Regions from separate parts of the Aestuariirhabdus litorea genome, predicted to be linked through region 3. Evidence: predicted binding sites of a transcription regulator. Region 3 holds the regulator's gene; each other region holds the start of a gene.
The links. Region 3 encodes sigma-54, which starts transcription at its own class of promoters, with help from an activator protein. Its sites were predicted from a motif close to TGGCACNNNNNTTGCTNT; they were not measured.

Region 1: D0544_RS03925 (HAD-IIB family hydrolase) is a predicted target of sigma-54. The motif match lies at 2,740-2,757, and genes of this name have one in related genera.
Region 2: nifH (nitrogenase iron protein) is a predicted target of sigma-54. The motif match lies at 3,937-3,954, and genes of this name have one in related genera.

Annotation. Positions count from the first base shown of each region.
Region 1 covers NZ_QWEZ01000001.1:818,786-824,976, forward strand. Annotated here, with positions in the region: gene D0544_RS03915 (two-component regulator propeller domain-containing protein) at 1-1,956, opposite strand, end outside; gene D0544_RS03920 (hypothetical protein) at 2,198-2,521, shown strand; gene D0544_RS03925 (HAD-IIB family hydrolase) at 2,805-3,653, shown strand; gene D0544_RS03930 (glycosyltransferase family protein) at 3,646-4,872, shown strand; gene D0544_RS03935 (sugar phosphorylase) at 4,869-6,191, shown strand, end outside.
Region 2 covers NZ_QWEZ01000002.1:810,419-816,609, reverse strand. Annotated here, with positions in the region: gene D0544_RS13870 (ABC transporter substrate-binding protein) at 1-636, shown strand, start outside; gene D0544_RS13865 (ABC transporter permease) at 715-1,614, shown strand; gene D0544_RS13860 (quaternary amine ABC transporter ATP-binding protein) at 1,607-2,878, shown strand; gene D0544_RS13855 (NAD(+)--dinitrogen-reductase ADP-D-ribosyltransferase) at 2,897-3,760, opposite strand; gene nifH (nitrogenase iron protein) at 4,003-4,887, shown strand; gene nifD (nitrogenase molybdenum-iron protein alpha chain) at 5,000-6,191, shown strand, end outside.
Region 3 covers NZ_QWEZ01000001.1:194,748-200,938, forward strand. Annotated here, with positions in the region: gene pmbA (metalloprotease PmbA) at 1-177, shown strand, start outside; gene D0544_RS00920 (HPr family phosphocarrier protein) at 185-454, opposite strand; gene rapZ (RNase adapter RapZ) at 466-1,332, opposite strand; gene ptsN (PTS IIA-like nitrogen regulatory protein PtsN) at 1,465-1,920, opposite strand; gene hpf (ribosome hibernation-promoting factor, HPF/YfiA family) at 1,930-2,217, opposite strand; gene D0544_RS00940 (RNA polymerase factor sigma-54) at 2,342-3,880, opposite strand; gene lptB (LPS export ABC transporter ATP-binding protein) at 3,993-4,718, opposite strand; gene lptA (lipopolysaccharide transport periplasmic protein LptA) at 4,727-5,236, opposite strand; gene lptC (LPS export ABC transporter periplasmic protein LptC) at 5,223-5,792, opposite strand; gene D0544_RS00960 (KdsC family phosphatase) at 5,803-6,191, opposite strand, start outside.

The DNA.
Region 1 (6,191 bases), 620 kb from region 3:
TTCTCCCGATGAGGTGACGGTCGAGGCCCGGGTATTGAACTCATCGGCCTGCAGGCCATCGGCTTCGGTATAGCGGCTGAACTGCTCGTTGCCAGGGTTGAGTCGAAACAATCCGCGATTGGTGCTCACCCAGACGGCGCCATCCCGGGCGATCTCCAGCGCGTAGATCACCTCGTTGGAGAGGCCCCGGTCCGCTCCAAAATGACGCAGCTCACCGCTGGAAGGATCATACCGGCCTAGCCCCTTGCGAGTGCCAATCCAGAGACGCCCCTGATCATCAAGTCGTAGGGAAGAGATGCGAAGGTCCGGCAGCTGCTGGCCATCGAGACCGATAAGGAGCGAGGCCCGCCCGGTTTCGGGGTCGAATCGATGGACCCCCTGCATGGTACCCACCCAGAGCTGACCTTCAGCTGCGGGTAGGATCGCCGTGACGCGATCATCCCTCAGGGTGTCGGCGCCATCGATTTTATTGCCGTAGTGGATAAAGTCCCCGTTGGGCAGGTAGCGATTCAGACCGCCTCCCCAGGTACCGATCCAGAGGTCACCCTCGGGCGCCAGATAGAGGCTGCGGATTTTATCACTGGTCAGGCTATTGGGGTTGTCCGGGCTGTGGCGCAGCCGGGTCACCTTCCCCGTTGACAGGTCCAGGCGATTGAGGCCGCCGGAGGCCGTTCCGGCCCAGATTACCCCGGACTTCTCATCGCCGGCCAGAGCCCAGATGCGGTTGTTGCTGAGGCTGCTGGGATTGTCGGGCTCGTGTTGCCATCCCCGGATCTGGTCCCGTGAGCGGTTTAACCGCTGCAGGCCATTGTCTGTGCCTATCCAGAGGTCACCGTTGCTGCTGGCATAAAAGGATCTGAGGGAGTTGGAGAACAGCGGTGTTCTGGAGGCGCGCTGGTGGAAATAGTGAAACCGTTGCTGGGCCAGCACATGCTTGTTGACCCCGCCCAGCAGGGTTCCGACCCAGATCACGCCGGAGCGGTCCCCGTAGATTTGGGTAATGTGGTCGTTGGAGAGGGTATGGGGGCTGTTCAGGTCGCTGTGTAGAAAGTCGAGCAGGCCTCCGTGCCAGATGAAGAGCCCCCGGTCGGTACCGATCCAGAGGCTGTTGTCCTCGGCTGACAGGTAGAGCGATTTGACATCGCGCCCCTGCAGCGGCTGGTTAATATAGGGCCTTAGCCTGGCCTGCTCCGGAAGCAGCTCAAGTACGCCCAGCTGGCCCGCCGCCAACAGAATAGATCCGTTTTGGGCCTTCAGCTGGTGCACCTCAAAGGCCTCGGTCGTTTCACCCCCTGCCTCGTAGGTGACCCGGCTGATTGCGCCTGAGCCCAGGTCGGTGAGTTTATAGAGCCCCCTATCGGTACCGAGCCAGAGTGCCCCCTGGGCATCCTCGATGAGCGAACGGATATCGGGCTGTGAGCCATCCCCGGTGTTCAGGCTTATCGGCACAAAACGATCTTGCTCAGGCACATAATGGTTAAGGCCTGCTCGGGTTCCGACCCAGAGGCGGTTGTCCCCTCCAAGGTAGATCGTCTCAATTTGAGCGTTGCTGAGCCCCTGCTCGCTGGCGTAGTGATAGAAGCGGCCGTTGTCAGGGTCGAATCGGCTGAGGCCCGTACGGGTACCGACCCAGATCTGCCCCAGGTGGTCTTCTGCCAGCGCTGTGATAAAACTGTCTGACAGGGAAAAGGGGACCTGCTCTCGGGGCTGGTAGACCTTGAAACGCAGGCCATCGTAACGGTTAAGGCCATCCTGGGTGCCGAACCAAAGGTAACCCCGGGAGTCCTGTAAAATGGCTGAAATGGTGTTCTGCGAGAGCCCGTCAGAGGCACCCAGCGCACTAAAGCGAATGTTACCGCTGACCGGCCCGGAGGCGGCGGCCGGAAGTGAAAATATGGTCCACAGGCACAACATGAAACTGGCAACAATGCTGTAGTGGACTCGTTTTCGTGTCATCTATCCTGGCCTGTTTTAAGGTCGTAGAGATCGTCTGGGAGAAACGGCACGTCCTGTAAAAAAAAACATCTACCTCAGAATGCTACCATAACAACGCCGCCAGCACGCAACCAGCTTTTATACACCCTGACGGCACCGGAGACAGTGAAAAACCAAGCTTTCGTGCAGCCGGGTTTGAGTGGAGCGGTCTCTGTCATATAGAATCAGGTGACACCGCATAAGGGATTTTGGAGAGGGGAGCATGCATACATCGGACAGCAACCGCTTACTGCTTGAGCTTGAAAAGAAACGGCGTGACATCAACAGGGCCATTATCAACCCCAGGATCGACGAACTCTCTCTGGACGACCTGGAGCCGATCCTGTCGATGGTGGCCAATGCCCGTGCTGATTATCTTTGTGCGCTCTTTGCCCTGACCACCGGCGATACGGGCATCCCCAACGAGGATCAGGTTGAGGAGCTTCGTCTGCGCCGCCAGACCTTTGATGAGTTGGTCAGCGCCGTCAATGCGCTGGAAACCGTTATCCAGCGTGGTTATCTGGATGTAAAGGCTTCACGCGGTTGAGTCCAAGCCTGCAGTTAGCCAACGTGCGGCTGCTATGACGGACTGTGCCTGCCCACTGGATCAACCGCCCCATTCTGGGGCGGTTTTCTTTTGTGCACCATTTCTGTGCGCCTTATGGGCTTCTCGGTGAGGGATTCGTCGCTAACTCTGGGCGCCGTTCCCTCTTCGGTACCCGTCTACCCCCTGTTATAGGCGGCGGGGAGAGAAAAAAGCCAAGTTGGCAAACATGCTGCATTGCTTATCCCATCAATGGAAGCATAAAGCAGGGGGCGGCAGCCGAGTTATGGGTATTTCAGGTCAACGGGCAACGCTGATATTCAGCGATCTGGATGGTTGCCTGATCGATCACGATGGCTATGGCTATGCAGCCAGCGCCCAGACCCTGGCCGAACTTCGTACGCGTGTGCCCATCATATTAAACTCCAGCAAGACCTTTGCCGAAGTCGAGCAGTGGCAGCAGGAGCTGGCGCTCGACACCCCCTTCATCTTTGAAAATGGCTCCGCCATCGCCTTTCCTCTGCACTGGAGCCCCAGCCTGCCCGCCAGCGCCTACCCTTACCGAAACCGGCTGGTGATCTCGTTGGCCGGGCCCCGAGAGCTGCTTTTGCACCGCTTAAGTGCTTTGGCCAACGACTACCGCTTTCAGGGGTTTTACAACATGTCGGTGGAGGAGGTGGTCAGCCACACGGGCCTGGACACTGAATCGGCCCGGCGTGCAAAGGAGCGACTCTTTACCGAGCCCCTGTTGTGGCAGGACGGGGAGGAGCAGCTTCTCGACTTTTCACAAGCCCTGGATGCCGATGGGCTCTGTGTTCAGCGAGGGGGGCGTTTTGTGCACGTGATGGATCGGGTGGACAAGGCCATGGCCATGCGCACCCTGCAGATCATGCTCGAACAGCGGGATAACACCTGCTACCAGACTCTGGCATTGGGAGACAGCGGCAATGACCGGCGTATGCTGGAGAGCGCCGATATTGCCTGCGTGGTGCGCAAGCCCTCAGGGGAACACCTGAAACTTAAACGGTCCCAGGGGGTGCACTATAGCACCGAGATCGGATCCTGCGGCTGGAACCAGCTGGTCAGGGAGCTGATGGCGCAGGGACTCATCAACGGGGAGAGAAATCATGGGTGACTTTTACCAGAACGGCATCATCACCACCTTGCATAACCTGTGTGACCGCCCGCTTGAGCAGTTGGAGGCGGAGTTGCAAAGTTTTTCCCGCACCCGTCCCATGGCGCTGGTCTTGCCTTCCCTGTTCTCCGAGCTGGAGGGGCCCGCCCTTAAAAATATTGTTGGCCATGTTCGCAACGCCTCCTACCTGAGCCAGATCGTGGTGGGGCTGGACCGCGCCGATGAAACGCAGTATCGCTTCGCACAGGAGTATTTCTCCCTCTTTCCCCAACCCTTTCGCATCCTCTGGAACGATGGGCCCCGCCTGAGGGCGATCGATGCCCAGTTGCAGGAGCAGGGGCTGGCGCCCCGCGAGATGGGAAAGGGGCGCAACGTCTGGTACTGCTTCGGCTATATACTCGCCTCCGGCAAGGCCCGTGCAGTGGCCTTGCATGACTGTGACGTGCTCACCTATACCCCCGAGATGCTTGCGCGCCTGATCTATCCGGTCGCCAACCCCAACTTCAGCTATGAGTTTTGCAAGGGCTACTATGCGCGAGTGGGGGGAAACAAGATTAACGGGCGGGTGAGTCGCTTGCTGGTGACCCCCCTGATACGAGCCCTCAAGTGCGTGTGCGGGCACTCCGACTACCTGGAGTATCTCGACAGCTATCGCTACCCTCTGGCGGGCGAGTTCTCCTTCCAGGTGGATGTGCTTAATGACCTTCGCATCCCCTCCGACTGGGGGCTTGAGATCGGGGTGCTGTCGGAGATGAAACGCAACTATGCCACTAACCGGATCTGCCAGGTTGATATCGCCGATGTCTACGACCACAAGCATCAACCCCTCTCCAAGGAGGACGCCAGCAAGGGGCTCAGCAAAATGAGCCACGATATCGCCAAGGCGATCTTCCGCAAGCTGGCGACCAATGGCGAGGTGTTCTCCAGCGAGCGCTTCAGGACCATCAAGGCGACCTACTATCGCATCGCCCTCGACTTTATCGAAACCTACCATAATGACGCGCGCATCAACGGTCTGGAGCTGGATCGTCACGATGAGGAGGAGGCGGTGGAGCTCTTTGCCCGTAACATCATGGAGGCGGGTAACTACTTCCTCGACAACCCGATGGAGAAGCCCTTTATCCCGAGCTGGAACCGGGTGATCTCGGCCCAGCCCGATATTTTGCAGCGCCTGTATGAGGCAGTGGAGGAGGATAACCAGGAGATGGGGGGACTATGAGCTGCTTTTCGCTGCGTGCCCGGGTCGAAGAGCATCTGCGGCAGATCTACGGGGCGCGCGAAACGCAGGAGCTTGAGGCCATCACCGACCGCTTGCTGTCGGCGATGGGACTCCGCGCGGAGGCGCCCTGTCTCGGGCAGGGGGTTGAGCAACCCAGCCAGTGGAGTGCGGCCGATGCTTACCTGATCAGCTACGGTGACAGCATCTACCGGGAGGGGGAGAAACCCCTCCATAGCCTGTATCGATTCCTTAAGCAGGAGCTGGATGGGGTGGTGAGTGCGGTTCACCTGTTGCCTTTTTTCCCCTACACCTCGGACGACGGCTTCGCAGTGATGGATTTCACCAGCGTGAATCAAACGTTGGGCGATTGGGAAGACATCGAGGCGATTGCCGGCGACTTTGTGCTGATGGCGGACCTGGTGATCAATCACATCTCTTCGCGCAGTGCCTGGTTTGAAAACTTCCAGGCCGGGGTGGATCCGGGGCGTGACTATTTCATCTGCCGGGACCCGGCCGAGGACCTCTCTAGGGTGGTCAGGCCGAGGGCCAGTGAGCTGTTGCGGGAGGTGCAGACGGTGGCGGGTCCACGCCATGTCTGGTGTACTTTCGGCCCGGACCAGGTCGACCTGGATTTTAGTAACCCCGAACTGCTGGTTGAGTTTGCGCGCATCGTCCACCTTTACCTGCAACGGGGTGTGAGGGTGTTCCGCCTCGATGCGATCGCCTTTCTCTGGAAGCAGGTGGGCAGCGACTGCCTGCACCGTCCGCAGACCCACGAGATTGTTCGTCTGTTGCGCACCCTGGTACTCCACGCCGAGCCAGCGGCGCTGCTGGTGACCGAAACCAATGTGCCCAGTCGGGAAAATCTCTCCTACTTCGGTAACGGCAACGAAGCCCATATGGTGTACAACTTCCCGTTGCCACCGTTGCTGCTGCATACCCTCTACGCCGGCGATTGCCATGCCCTCAGCGAGTGGCTGATGAGCATGCCGGCACCGCCGCTGGGCTCCACCTATTTCAACTTTATCGCCTCCCATGATGGCATCGGGTTGCGGCCGGTGGAGGGGATCCTGAGCGAGCTGGAGCGGGATCGCATGGTCGCGATGGTGGAGCAGCTGGGGGGGCGCGTCAGCGTACGCAAGCTCGAGGGCCGGGTGGTGCCCTATGAACTCAATATCTCCCTGTTCGATGCCCTCTCCGCCAGTTACCAGGGCAGTGACCCCTGGCAGCAGGCGCGCTTTCTCTGCGCCCACTGTCTGATGCTGGCTCTGCAGGGGGTGCCGGCCTTTTACATCCACAGCCTGCTGGCCACCCCGAAC
Region 2 (6,191 bases), on a different contig from region 3:
GACAAGGACCCCAGCCTGGCGACCATCCAGGGGGTCATCGCCAACGCCAAGCTGTTCAAGCACCCGGAAGACCCCAGTCTCTCCGCCCTCTACGGCTGCCCCGCGGGCTGGAACTGCCAGATCACCTCGGGCAATGAATTCCGGGCGCTGAAGCTGGCCGATGCCGGCTTTGAGCTGATCGATCCGGGTTCAGGTGCCGGTCTGGCCGGTGCCATCGCCCGCGCCTACGAGCGTGAGCAACCCTGGGTAGGTTACTACTGGGCGCCGACGGCGATCCTTGGTAAGTACGAGATGGTGAAGGTGGATTTCGGCTCTGGCGTTAAAGAGCAGCATTTCCTCGACTGCATCTCCAAGGCCGATTGCGAAAACCCGCAGGTCACCATGTGGCCACCCTCTCCGGTGCACACTGTGACCACCGAGGAGTTTGCCAGCAAGGCCTCCGGTGGTTACGACTACCTGACCAAGCGCTCCTTCACCAACGCGCGCATGAACCAGTTGCTGGCGTGGATGGAAGACAACCAGGCGGACGGAGAGATTGCCATGGAGCATTTCCTCACCAGCTACCCCGATATGTGGCAACAGTGGCTCCCCGCTGACGCCGCCAAGCGTGTTCAGGACGCCCTCGCAGCCCTGTAACACCTGACACGGCGCCCCTCCCGGCGGGCGCCGTTCTATCCCTCCGGCCTTTTTACCCTATCAATAAAGGTTATTGTTATGGCTGAGACCTCCTGGCTCTCCAAATTTCCAGAAATGGAGCGGAGCGACCTGGTCGCTATCCGCAAATCCCTCGACGGCGCCTACCGTGACTTTTCACGGGAATACGGCGACCTGATCGAATCCTTTTTCGACCCCCTGCTGAGTTTCCTGGTCTGGTTTGAACGCCTCCTGCTGGACGCCCCCTGGCTGCTGGTGATTGCCGCTATTGTCGGCCTCAGCTACGCCGCCAGCCGCTCCTGGAAGCTCTGCCTCGGGGTAGTGGTCTCCCTGTTGCTGATCGGTTACTTCGGCATGTGGGAAAACACCATGCGTACCCTCAGCATCATTACCGTCTGTACCCTGCTGGCGATTGTGCTGGGTATCCCTATCGGTATCTCGATGGCGCGCTCGGACCGGGTGCAATCGGCCGTCACTCCGGCCCTCGATATCATGCAAACCATGCCCGCCTTCGTTTACCTGATTCCGGTAGTGATGCTGTTGGGCATCGGTAAAATTCCCGGCGTGATCGCGGTCGTGATCTACGCCATTCCTCCCGTCATCCGCCTCACCAACCTCGGTATCCGCCTGGTGGACAAGGAGGTACTGGAAGCGGCCACCGCTTACGGCGCCAGCCCCCGCCAACGCCTGTTCGGGGTACAGCTGCCGCTGGCCATGCCAACCATCATGGCCGGCATCAACCAGACCATCATGATGGCGCTGGCGATGGTAGTGATCGCCTCCATGATCGGTGTCAAGGGGTTGGGGCAACCGGTCCTCAAGTCCATCACCAACCAGTACTTTACCCTGGGTCTCTTTAATGGACTGGCAATCGTCGCCCTGGCGATCATCTTCGATCGCGTATCCCAGGCCTACGCCAAGCGCGCGCAGAAACATTTGGGAGGGGCCCACAGTGTCTGATACCAACCCTCAAACCCTGATCGAGATAAAAGGCCTTTACAAGGTGTTCGGCGAACGCTCCCATGAGGTGATGAATAAGGTTCGTGAAGGGCTCAGCAAAGATGACATTTTATCGCAAACCGGCCATACCGTTGGCCTGAGAGACATCAACCTGTCGATCAACAAGGGGGAGATCTTTGTCATCATGGGCCTTTCCGGCTCCGGCAAGTCGACCCTTATCCGCCATTTCAACCGCCTGATCGACCCCACCGAGGGGCAGATCCTGGTGGAGGGCACTGATGTCATGCGCCTCTCCATCAAAGAGCTTGAGCAATTTCGGCGTCACAAGATGTCGATGGTGTTTCAGCGCTTCGGCCTCATGCCCCATAACAGTGTGATCGATAACGTGGCCTACGGCCTCAAAGTGCAGGGTATCGATAAAAAGGAGCGCCTGCAGAAGGCGGCCCAGTGGCTCGACACCGTAGGGCTGGGAGGCTACGAGGAGCAATATCCGTCGCAGCTTTCCGGTGGTCAGCAGCAGCGGGTAGGCCTGGCGCGCGCGCTCTGTACCGATGCCGAGATCCTGCTGATGGACGAGGCCTTCTCGGCCCTCGATCCATTGATCCGCAGTGAGATGCAGGACCAGTTGATCGAGCTGCAGGAGAGCCTGCACAAGACCATCATCTTCATCACCCACGACCTCGATGAAGCCCTGCGCCTGGGGGATCGTATTGCCATCCTCAAGGATGGCGAGCTGGTGCAGGAGGGGACGCCGGTGGATATCCTGCTGCACCCCGCAACCGACTACGTCGAGGCCTTCGTCAAGGATGTCAACCGCGCCCGCGCGCTGACGGTTGAGACGGTCATGCAACCGCCCGCCTACCGCATTACGGCCAACACCATTGGTGAGGCGCTCAAGCAGATGAAGAAGCTCCCCCACGACTTCGGCTACTACGTCAGCGATGAGGGGTACCAGGGAATCATCACCCAGGAGACCCTGGAGCAGGCGGCCCGCGAGAACAGCCAGCAGCCGATCGACGAGGAGCACTACGAGGAGGTACCGCACATCTCCCCGGACTCACTCCTTGAGGCGGTCATTCCCGACACCCTCGACAACGACTACCCATTGCCGGTGGTGGACGAGGAGGGAGAGCTGATGGGCGAACTCTCCCGCTCCGACCTGGTGGAGGTGCTGAGCGACGGCAGCAACAGTAGCGTGGAGGAGAATCCGGAGGAGGAGCGCAAGCCCCGGGACAAGGATCAGGAAGACGCCAGGAGCGCCTGAGGCAGAGTCCCGCCCTCTCTAGAGCACCCAGTCTTCGATGGCGTACAGGCCACCGATCACCAGGTGCTCCCCCTCCCCCTTCAGCAGACCGGGAAACAGGCTATCGTGGCAAACCAGCTTCTGCCGCGGTACCTGTACCCGCATCACCCGGTCACCAAACTCCGAGGCCCGCTCCAGCTCGCGGGAAAAGGAGTTGAGGTTAGTCAGCAGCACCACCGGCTGCCCCGCCCCGTTGACCCCCACCTGCTCGAGGGCCTCGGCGCGGTTAATGCCTCGATAGAGGTACAGAGGCTCCGCACCCGACTGCGCCAACTCGTACTGGCAAAAGCTGTAGAGCAGATCAAGCTGCGCCTCAAGCGCGTTGGTGTTGTAGAGGCCCCGTGCCCGCGCCTCCAGATAGCCCCGATAAGTGTCGCCGCTGAAATCGCGGATGCTCCCACGGTGGTAACGCGGCAGCAGGCCAAAGCGGGATTCCACCCAGGCCTTCATCACCGCCCCCTCCCGGCTGTCGGTATCGAACAGCCAACCCCGGAGGGTCCGTCGCCAGGTGGCCTTGGGACGTCCGGACGCCCCCGCCACATAGCCCGCTGCTTCGGGGTCGTCGAGGCAGAAATGCACATCCAGGTAATCGATAAACTGCTGCTGGCGCTGGAGCGGATCAGTCAATCGCTGCAAGCGCTCAAAGAGATCCCTGTGCAGCGCCTGCACGCCGTCCAGATAGAGCGGTGCCGGCTGCTGCTGGAAACCGAGCCCGCCGAGAATCACCGCCGGCAGGTTACAACGGTTGATCGGCAGGTAGGCATTGGCGGGTAACCGACACAGGCTCTGTCCCGCGCCCGTCGGTGCCCCCCCGGGCGACCGTTGCTCCCGCTGCCCACTCATCTATTCCCCTCCCTGCTGCAGATTATCGCCCGATCCGGCCCCGGTTTTGTCGTCATTAACCCTACAGGATTTCCAGCTTTGTCGCATACCCACCAGAACAAAAGAGGCCAGAGCCTTCCTTACAAAAACTTTTTTTCTACTTTTACATCAACAACTTAAAACTATTTTAAGCGACTTGGCACAGGCGTTGCCCTAGCACTATCGGACCTTATAGGAAACCCGTTGCTTAAAGGAGACTGAACATGACACTGCGTCAATGTGCAATTTACGGTAAGGGTGGTATCGGTAAATCCACCACCACACAAAACCTCGTCGCTGCGTTGGCGGAGGCGGGCAAGAAAGTAATGATCGTCGGTTGCGACCCCAAGGCGGACTCCACCCGCCTGATCCTCCACTCCAAGGCCCAAACCACCGTGATGGAGAAGGCCGCCGAGCTGGGCACCGTGGAAGACCTGGAGCTTGAAGATGTGCTCTCGGTTGGCTACGGCGATGTTAAGTGTGTCGAGTCCGGCGGTCCTGAACCGGGTGTTGGCTGCGCGGGTCGCGGGGTGATTACCGCGATCAACTTCCTCGAGGAGGAGGGCGCCTACGAAGAGGACCTGGATTTTGTCTTCTACGACGTGCTGGGTGACGTGGTCTGCGGTGGTTTTGCCATGCCGATCCGAGAAAACAAGGCGCAGGAGATCTACATCGTCTGCTCCGGCGAGATGATGGCGATGTACGCCGCCAACAACATCTCCAAAGGCATCGTCAAGTACGCCAGCTCCGGTAGCGTGCGCCTGGCGGGCCTGATCTGTAACTCCCGTAACACCGACCGCGAGGATGAGCTGATCGAAGCGCTGGCCGCCAAGATCGGCACCCAGATGATCCACTTCGTGCCCCGCGACAACGTGGTCCAGCACGCCGAGATCCGTCGCATGACCGTGATCGAGTACGACCCCAACTGTAACCAGGCGGATGAGTACCGGGCCCTGGCCCGCAAGGTGATCGACAACACCCTGTTTGTGGTTCCCAACCCCTGCACCATGGACGAGCTCGAGGACCTGCTGATGGAGTTCGGCATCATGGAAGTCGAGGACGAGTCGATCGTTGGCAAGACCGCCGCCGAGCTGGCTGCCGAGGGTTAAGCGCCTCCATGGCCTATTGATGGTGTGACCTCGTAACCGGATCCACAGGTTACGAGAATGCCTCACATCAAGGGTTATTTGCGAACACAGGTTTAAACGAAGGTACGCTATTATGTCGAGTTTACATGTTGAAGAGACCAAAGCGCTGATCGAAGAGGTGCTTGAGGTCTACCCTGAAAAGGCGCGGAAGGACCGTGCCAAACACCTGGCCGTGGCAGAGCCCGGCCAGGAGACCAAGGGCTGCATCACCTCCAACCGCAAGGCTTTGCCCGGTGTCCTCACCAACCGGGGCTGTGCCTACGCCGGCTCCAAGGGGGTAGTGTGGGGTCCCATCAAGGACATGATCCACATCTCCCACGGACCGGTGGGTTGTGGCCAATATTCCCGCGCCGGGCGTCGTAACTACTACGTTGGTACCACCGGCGTGGACAGCTACGGCACCATGAACTTCACCTCCGATTTCCAGGAGAAGGACATCGTCTTCGGCGGTGACAAGAAACTGGCCACGCTGATCGACGAAATCGAGCAGCTGTTTCCCCTCAACAAGGGGATCTCGGTACAGTCGGAGTGCCCGATCGGTCTTATCGGTGACGATATCGAGGCGGTCGCCAAAAGCAAATCCGCCGAGCTTGGCAAACCGGTGGTACCGGTGCGCTGCGAAGGCTTCCGCGGTGTTTCCCAGTCCCTTGGACACCACATCGCCAACGATGCGGTCCGTGACTGGGTACTGTCGGAAGATCACAAGCGCGAAGTCGGTCCCTACGATGTCGCCCTCATCGCCGACTACAACATCGGCGGGGATGCCTGGTCCTCCCGTATCCTGCTGGAAGAGATGGGCCTCAACGTGGTCACCCAGTGGTCCGGGGATGGCACCCTCAACGAGGTGCAGAACAACGTCAACGTCAAGCTGAACCTGCTGCACTGCTACCGCTCCATGAACTACCTGGCGCGCCACATGGAGGAGAAGTACGACATCCCCTGGGTGGAGTTCAACTTCTTCGGCCCCACCAAAACCGAGGAGAGCCTGCGCAAGATCGCCAGCTTCTTCGACGAGACCATCCAGGCCAACGCCGAGCAGGTGATCGCCAAGTACAAGGCCCAGACCCAGGCCATCATCGACAAGTACCGTCCCCGCCTCGAAGGCAAGCGGGTGATGCTCTATGTCGGCGGCCTGCGTCCCCGTCACACCATCGGTGCTTACCAGGACCTGGGGATGGAGGTGGTGGGTACCGGCTACGAGTTCGGTCATAACGACGATTACGAGCGCACCCTGGAAGACCTCAGCAACGCCACCCTGCTGTACG
Region 3 (6,191 bases):
AGCGGGTTCTGGGTTGAGCAGGGGGTGATCCAGTATCCGGTGTCGGAGATCACCATTGCCGGTAATCTGCGGGACATGTTTGCGAATCTGGTGGCCGTGGGTAACGATGTGGACCGCCGCGGCAATGTGCAAACCGGATCGATCCTGATTGACGGGATGATGGTGGGGGGTAATTAACGGGGCGCTACTCGCCCTCTCCAAAAAAGTCGTTGACCAGGTCGCTGATGGCCTGCAGGGCGCGCTCCTCATCGTCGCCACTGATGCGCAGGGTCAGTTCGGTGCCCTGACTGGCCGCCAGTAGCATGACCGACATGATGCTTTTGCCATCGACCAGACTGTCCCCCTTGCCAACCTCTACTTTGCTGCCAAAGGCGGCCGCAGTGGTGACAAACTTGGAGGCGGCGCGGGCGTGAAGCCCCAGTTTGTTGATGATGGTGATCTTGGTTTCAATCATGGTCGCTGTGTTTATTGTTCTTGTGCCGGGTGCAGTTCACGATGGCGAACCTGGACATTGCTAATTCGCTTGCTGAAACGCTGGGTTAGCTGCTCGCTGATGTACACCGAGCGGTGGTGTCCACCGGTGCAGCCAATCGCAACGGTCATATAGCTGCGGTTTCCCGCCTCGAAGGCCGGTAGCCAGCGCTCCACAAAATCCCCGATATCCACCATCATCTGCTGCACTTCGGGCTGTTCCGCGAGGAACTCCTGCACGGGACTGTCGAGTCCGCTGAAGCCCCTGAGATGAGGGACCCAATAGGGGTTAGGCAAACAGCGTACATCAAATACGTAATCGGCATCAATCGGGATACCGCGCTTGAAACCAAAGGACTGGAACAGCAGGGCCAGGCTGCCATCCTTGCGCCCGGCGACTCGGGTGCGGACCAGATCCCGTAGCTCATGCAACGACAGCGAGCTGGTGTCCAGCGTGAGCTTGGCCCGGTTTTTAAGCGGTGACAGCAACTCGCTTTCGGCGCGGATCGCCTCTTCAAGTGAGCATTTTTCGTTGGACAGGGGGTGACGTCGGCGCGTTTCGCTGAAGCGCTTGAGGAGGGTTGCGGGGTCCGCATCCAGGTAGATCACTTCGCACTGTACGCCGCTCTCTGTGAGCTGGGTAAGGATTTGGGGGAAGCGCTTGAGGTCGGCGTGCATATTGCGCGCGTCGATACTGACGGCGGCGTTCCTGAGCGCCTGCTCCCGGGAGATCTCTTCGGCCAGCGAGCCCAGCAGCCCGGCGGGCATGTTGTCGACACAATAAAAGCCCTGATCCTCCAGCACATGGAGGGCACTACTCTTACCGGATCCGGATCGTCCACTGATAATGACTAGTCGCATGTTGGCTACTTCGCTCGCTGCTCCCTGCATGATACCCCTGGAGTGGGGTAGGAATGTCAGGGGAGATTCTTCCTTAAGGGCTCTGCGCAGTCAGTATATCAGTTGTGTTGGGTACGGTCTGTGGTTTGAGGGTCAGTCGAGGGGGGCAATGGCCATCTGGTAGAGTTCGCTGCTGGTTTTCGCCGTGCGCAGGCGGTTCCGGTAGCTGGCGTTGTCGAGACGGCCAGCCAGTTCCTGCAAAATCGCCAGGTGCTCACTGGTGGCCTCATTGGGTACGACCAGCGCAAAGATGATATCCACCGGTTGGTCGTCCATGGCATCGAAGTCGACCCCGTCGGAAAGCTTGAGCAGTGCGGCAATCGCTTCGGTGCAGGACTCGAGACGACAATGGGGGATAGCGATCCCCTTACCGAACCCGGTACTGCCGAGGCGTTCCCGCTCAATCAGCCCGTTAAACAGCTCTCCCGCTGAAATCTCCTGTCCCGAGTGGGAAAGGGCTTCGGCGAGGGTTTCTAATACGCGTTTTTTGCTGCCGCCTTCCGCAGCACAGAGGCTGCGGTCGGGGCTAAGGAGGGATATGAGGTTCATGGCCAAGGGTTAGCGGGCTAGACTCTTTTCCTTATGTTTCATTAGCTGGCGGTCGAGCTTGTCGGCCAGCATATCAATGGCGGCATACATGTCTTGATGAACGGAAGTGGCATGAATGTCAGCGCCACGTACATGGAGGTTGGCTTCCGCCTTTTGGCCCTCTTTCTCGATGCTGAGGGTAACGTTGACGCTGGTGATGGTGTCAAAATGGCGCTCCAGGCGGTCAACTTTGGTTGCTACATATTCACGCAATGCCTCGGTTACATCAACATGATGTCCACTGATATTGATTTGCATGCGTCTTTCTCCTGATCTGTTTTACGTGATACTGAACCCATCGTGCGATGGACTCATGCGTTTGCCTCTGTTACCGATCATATCCGAGGCTCGATATCTCTATGTTGCCGTCAATCAATATAACCTATACCAGACGTTTTCTTTCGTTAGAAGGTGCGATTGAAAGGGATTCACGGTACTTGGCGATGGTGCGCCGTGCGACCTTGATCCCCTGCTCGGCGAGCAGGCCGGCTATTTTACTGTCACTCAATGGTTTTTTCGGGTTCTCTGCCGCCACCAGCTTTTTGATGATGGCCCGAATGGCGGTCGATGAGCACTCCCCACCACTGGCGGTGCTGACGTGGCTGGAGAAGAAATACTTAAGCTCAAAAATACCCCGCGGGGTGTGCATGTATTTTTGCGTCGTCACCCGTGAAATGGTCGATTCGTGCATGCTGACCGCTTCGGCGATGTCATGCAAGACCAGGGGCTTCATCGCCTCGTCGCCATATTCCAGGAACCCCCGTTGGTGCTCCACGATCTGGGTGGCCACCTTCATCAGGGTTTCGTTCCGGCTCTGCAGGCTTTTGAGAAACCAGCGCGCCTCCTGCAGGTGGTTTTTGAGGTAGGTGTTGTCTGCGCTGTTGTCGGCACGTTTCACCAGTGAGGCGTACCCGGAGTTGATTCGCACCCGAGGTACGGCGTCAGGGTTGAGCTCAACGGTCCAGCGGCCATTGACCTTCTTGACCGTGACATCGGGAATAACGTACTCCGGTTCACTACTCTGGATGCTGTCCCCGGGCTTGGGGTTCAGGGTCTGGATCAACTCAATGGCGGCCTTAAGGTCGGCCTCCTTGAGTCGGGATTTGCGCATCAGCTGGGCATAATCGTGGGTGCCCAGAAGATTGATGTACTTTTCCACCACCAGTCGCGCCGAACCCAGGTGGGGTGTGCTCTCGGGGAGTTGCGCAAGCTGGATCAGCAAACATTCGGTAAGGGAGCGTGCGGCCACCCCCACCGGGTCAAATTGCTGGATGCGGCGCAGTACGGCTTCCACCTCATCGAGCTCAATCTCCAGCTCCTCCTCGATCCCCTCCAGCAGCTCTTCGCAGCTGCAGCTGAGGTAACCATCTTCGGTGAGCGCGTCAATAATGGTGACGGCGATCGCCCGGTCCGTATCGGACATCGGGGTGAGGTTGAGTTGCCACTCCAGGTGCGATTGCAGTGACTCGGTGGTACTGGCACGTGCGGCCGGGTTGTAGTCGTCATTGTCCCCTCCACCGGAGCCGGAAGAGGGGGGCAGGCTGGACTGGTAAACGTCATCCCAGGCGGTGTCCACCGGGAGGTCCTCTGGGATGTTGTCCTGCCAGTCGTCGGACATCACCTCATTTTCGTTGTTGGCGCTGTCGACGCTCTGCTGCTCCTGCTTGCGCTGTTCACCCTCGCTCAGGGTGTTGTAATCGGTAGCGCTGTCAAACTCGTTATTGTCGCCACTTTGGTCGTGATCGGATGAGGATTCGCTGTCTGAGCCCTCTTCGGCTTCCAGCATGGGGTTGGACTCAAGGGCTTGCTGAACCTCCTGTTGCAGGTCCAGGGTAGACAGTTGAAGGAGCTTGATGGCTTGCTGCAGCTGAGGGGTCATGGTCAGCTGCTGGCCCATTTTCAGGACTAAGGATGGTTTCATAGATAAAAGAGTGTCCGGTCCATAATCTGCCTGTCTTCTTGAGGAGGGCCGCTCTGTTGGTCACGGCAAAATTCTTGCATGGCCCATTATAGGGCTGAACGGGGCCCAATGCCTATATGCGGAACTGATGTCCTAGGTAGACATCCTTGACCTTCTGGTTGTTCATCACGGTTTCGGGATCGCCCTCGGCAATGATCTTGCCCTCGCTGACGATATAAGCCAACTCACAGATGTCCAGGGTTTCGCGTACGTTGTGGTCAGTAATCAGGACCCCTATACCTATGTTGCGCAGGTGGCGAACCACCTCCTTGATGTCGTTGACCGAGATAGGGTCAACGCCGGCGAAGGGCTCATCCAGCAGGATAAAGGCGGGTTCCATGGCCAGTGCGCGGGCGATCTCGACCCGGCGCCGCTCACCACCGGAGAGGCTGATACCTGTGCTGTTGCGAATATGGGTGATATGGAACTCCTGCAGCAGCTCCTCCAGTTTCTCCAGTCGCTGTTTACGGTTGAGATCCTTGCGGGTCTCCAGGATGGCGAGGATGTTCTGGGTGACGCTGAGCTTGCGAAAGATGGAGGCTTCCTGGGTGAGATAGCCGATCCCCTTGCGGGCGCGCCCGTGCATGGGCAGGCGGGTGATGTCCTCGCCGTCGATCAGGATCTGGCCGTCATCCGCGTTAACCAGGCCGACGATCATGTAGAAGCTGGTGGTTTTGCCAGCCCCGTTGGGGCCCAGCAGCCCGACAATCTGGTTGCTGCTGATGCTGACCGAGATGTCCTCGACCACCTTTCTTCCGCGGTAGCTTTTCGCCAGATGGAGTGCTTTTAGGGTCGCCATGGGTCGCGTTACTGCTTGCTCTTGGGCTGGATAATCATCTCGACACGACCGCCGGTGTCAGCGCGGTCGCTGCTCTGGGCGCTCACCGTCTGGGTGACCGTATTGTAATGGATGGTGTCTCCGCTGAAGGAGTTGCCCTCCTGCAGCAGCTGTGCATTGTGTTGCAGGGTCACCTGCTCTCGAGCGATGGCGTAGTCGATGGTGTGGCCATAGGCCTTGATGATCTCTTTGTCGGCAGCGGGCTTTTCCCGGTAGTGGGCCGGACTCCCCTCGGCAACCATACGGGTAACGGTTCCATCCGTGGTGAATACGGTGATTTTGTCGCCGCTGATGTGAATGGAGCCCTGGTCCATGGTCACATTACCGCTGTATACCGCACGTCCCATGCCCTCGTTGATATCCGCAGAGTCGGCCTTGATGCGGATCGGCTGCCCGCGATCCTCTGGCAATGCCCAGGCGGATGCACTGAACAGCACGCTGGTGGCCAGGGTAAGGAGCAGGGAGCTATTGAACTTCATAGGTGCCTCTGACATTGGATAACAGCTGAACGCGATTCTGGTCAAGGTGGGCGTTTAACCCGACCGCTCGGGTGACGCTCTGGGGGGTGGTGATTATAACCGGACGGCTGGTTGATGCCAGTTCCTGACCAGAGTATAGAGTGATGAAATCAGTATCAAGGCGTCCCTGTTCACTGCCGTCCCTGGCTCGCGCCACTATCAGCACCTCGTCCCACAGCTCCAGGTCCTTACTGCCGGGCAGGAGCTTTCCATTACTGGCGCTGATGTGGCGCTCGCCCTGTTCCCGGTAGAGCACCATGCGGGGTTGCCGGATGATAGTGGTGTCATCAAGCGGGTAGTGGTTGACCTCTTGCGCGTGCATCCGGTGATCCAGCTCACCCTGCTGGTTGAAGCGAACCAGGCGGGCGTTGGTCAGGTAGAAGTCCGCCTCCTGGCGTTCGCTGGGGTCAGTATCCGGTGGGGTAAGTGCCTGTCGGAGAGGCGTGTTCTGGTAGAGGTAAAAGCCGCCGTAGGCCAGCAGGGCGCTAACCAGCAGGGAGATCAGGGCGGCTCTCACAAGGGGGTACTCACAGGTAGCTGTCCAGCGCTTCCTGCAGCTTCCCCTGGGCGTCCAGCAGGGCATCGCAGAACTCGCGGGCGGCGCCCTGGCCGCCGGGCTTCAGGGTAACAGCGCAGGCGTGCTGTTTGACGAAATCGTGGGCGTTGGCCACCGCCGCCCCTAACCCCACGCGGCGTATTGCAGCGAGGTCGGGGAGGTCGTCACCGAGGTAGGCAACCTCCTCAAGGGCCAGCCCCAGCTGGGGCAGCAGCTCCTGCAGGGCGACGAGTTTGTCCTCACGGCCCTGATAGAGGTGGGCGATCCCCAGGTTTTGAGCCCGCCGGGCCACCAGTTGCGATTCGCGCCCGGTGATGATGGCGGTCTCGATGCCGGCACGCTGCAGCATCTTGATGCCCT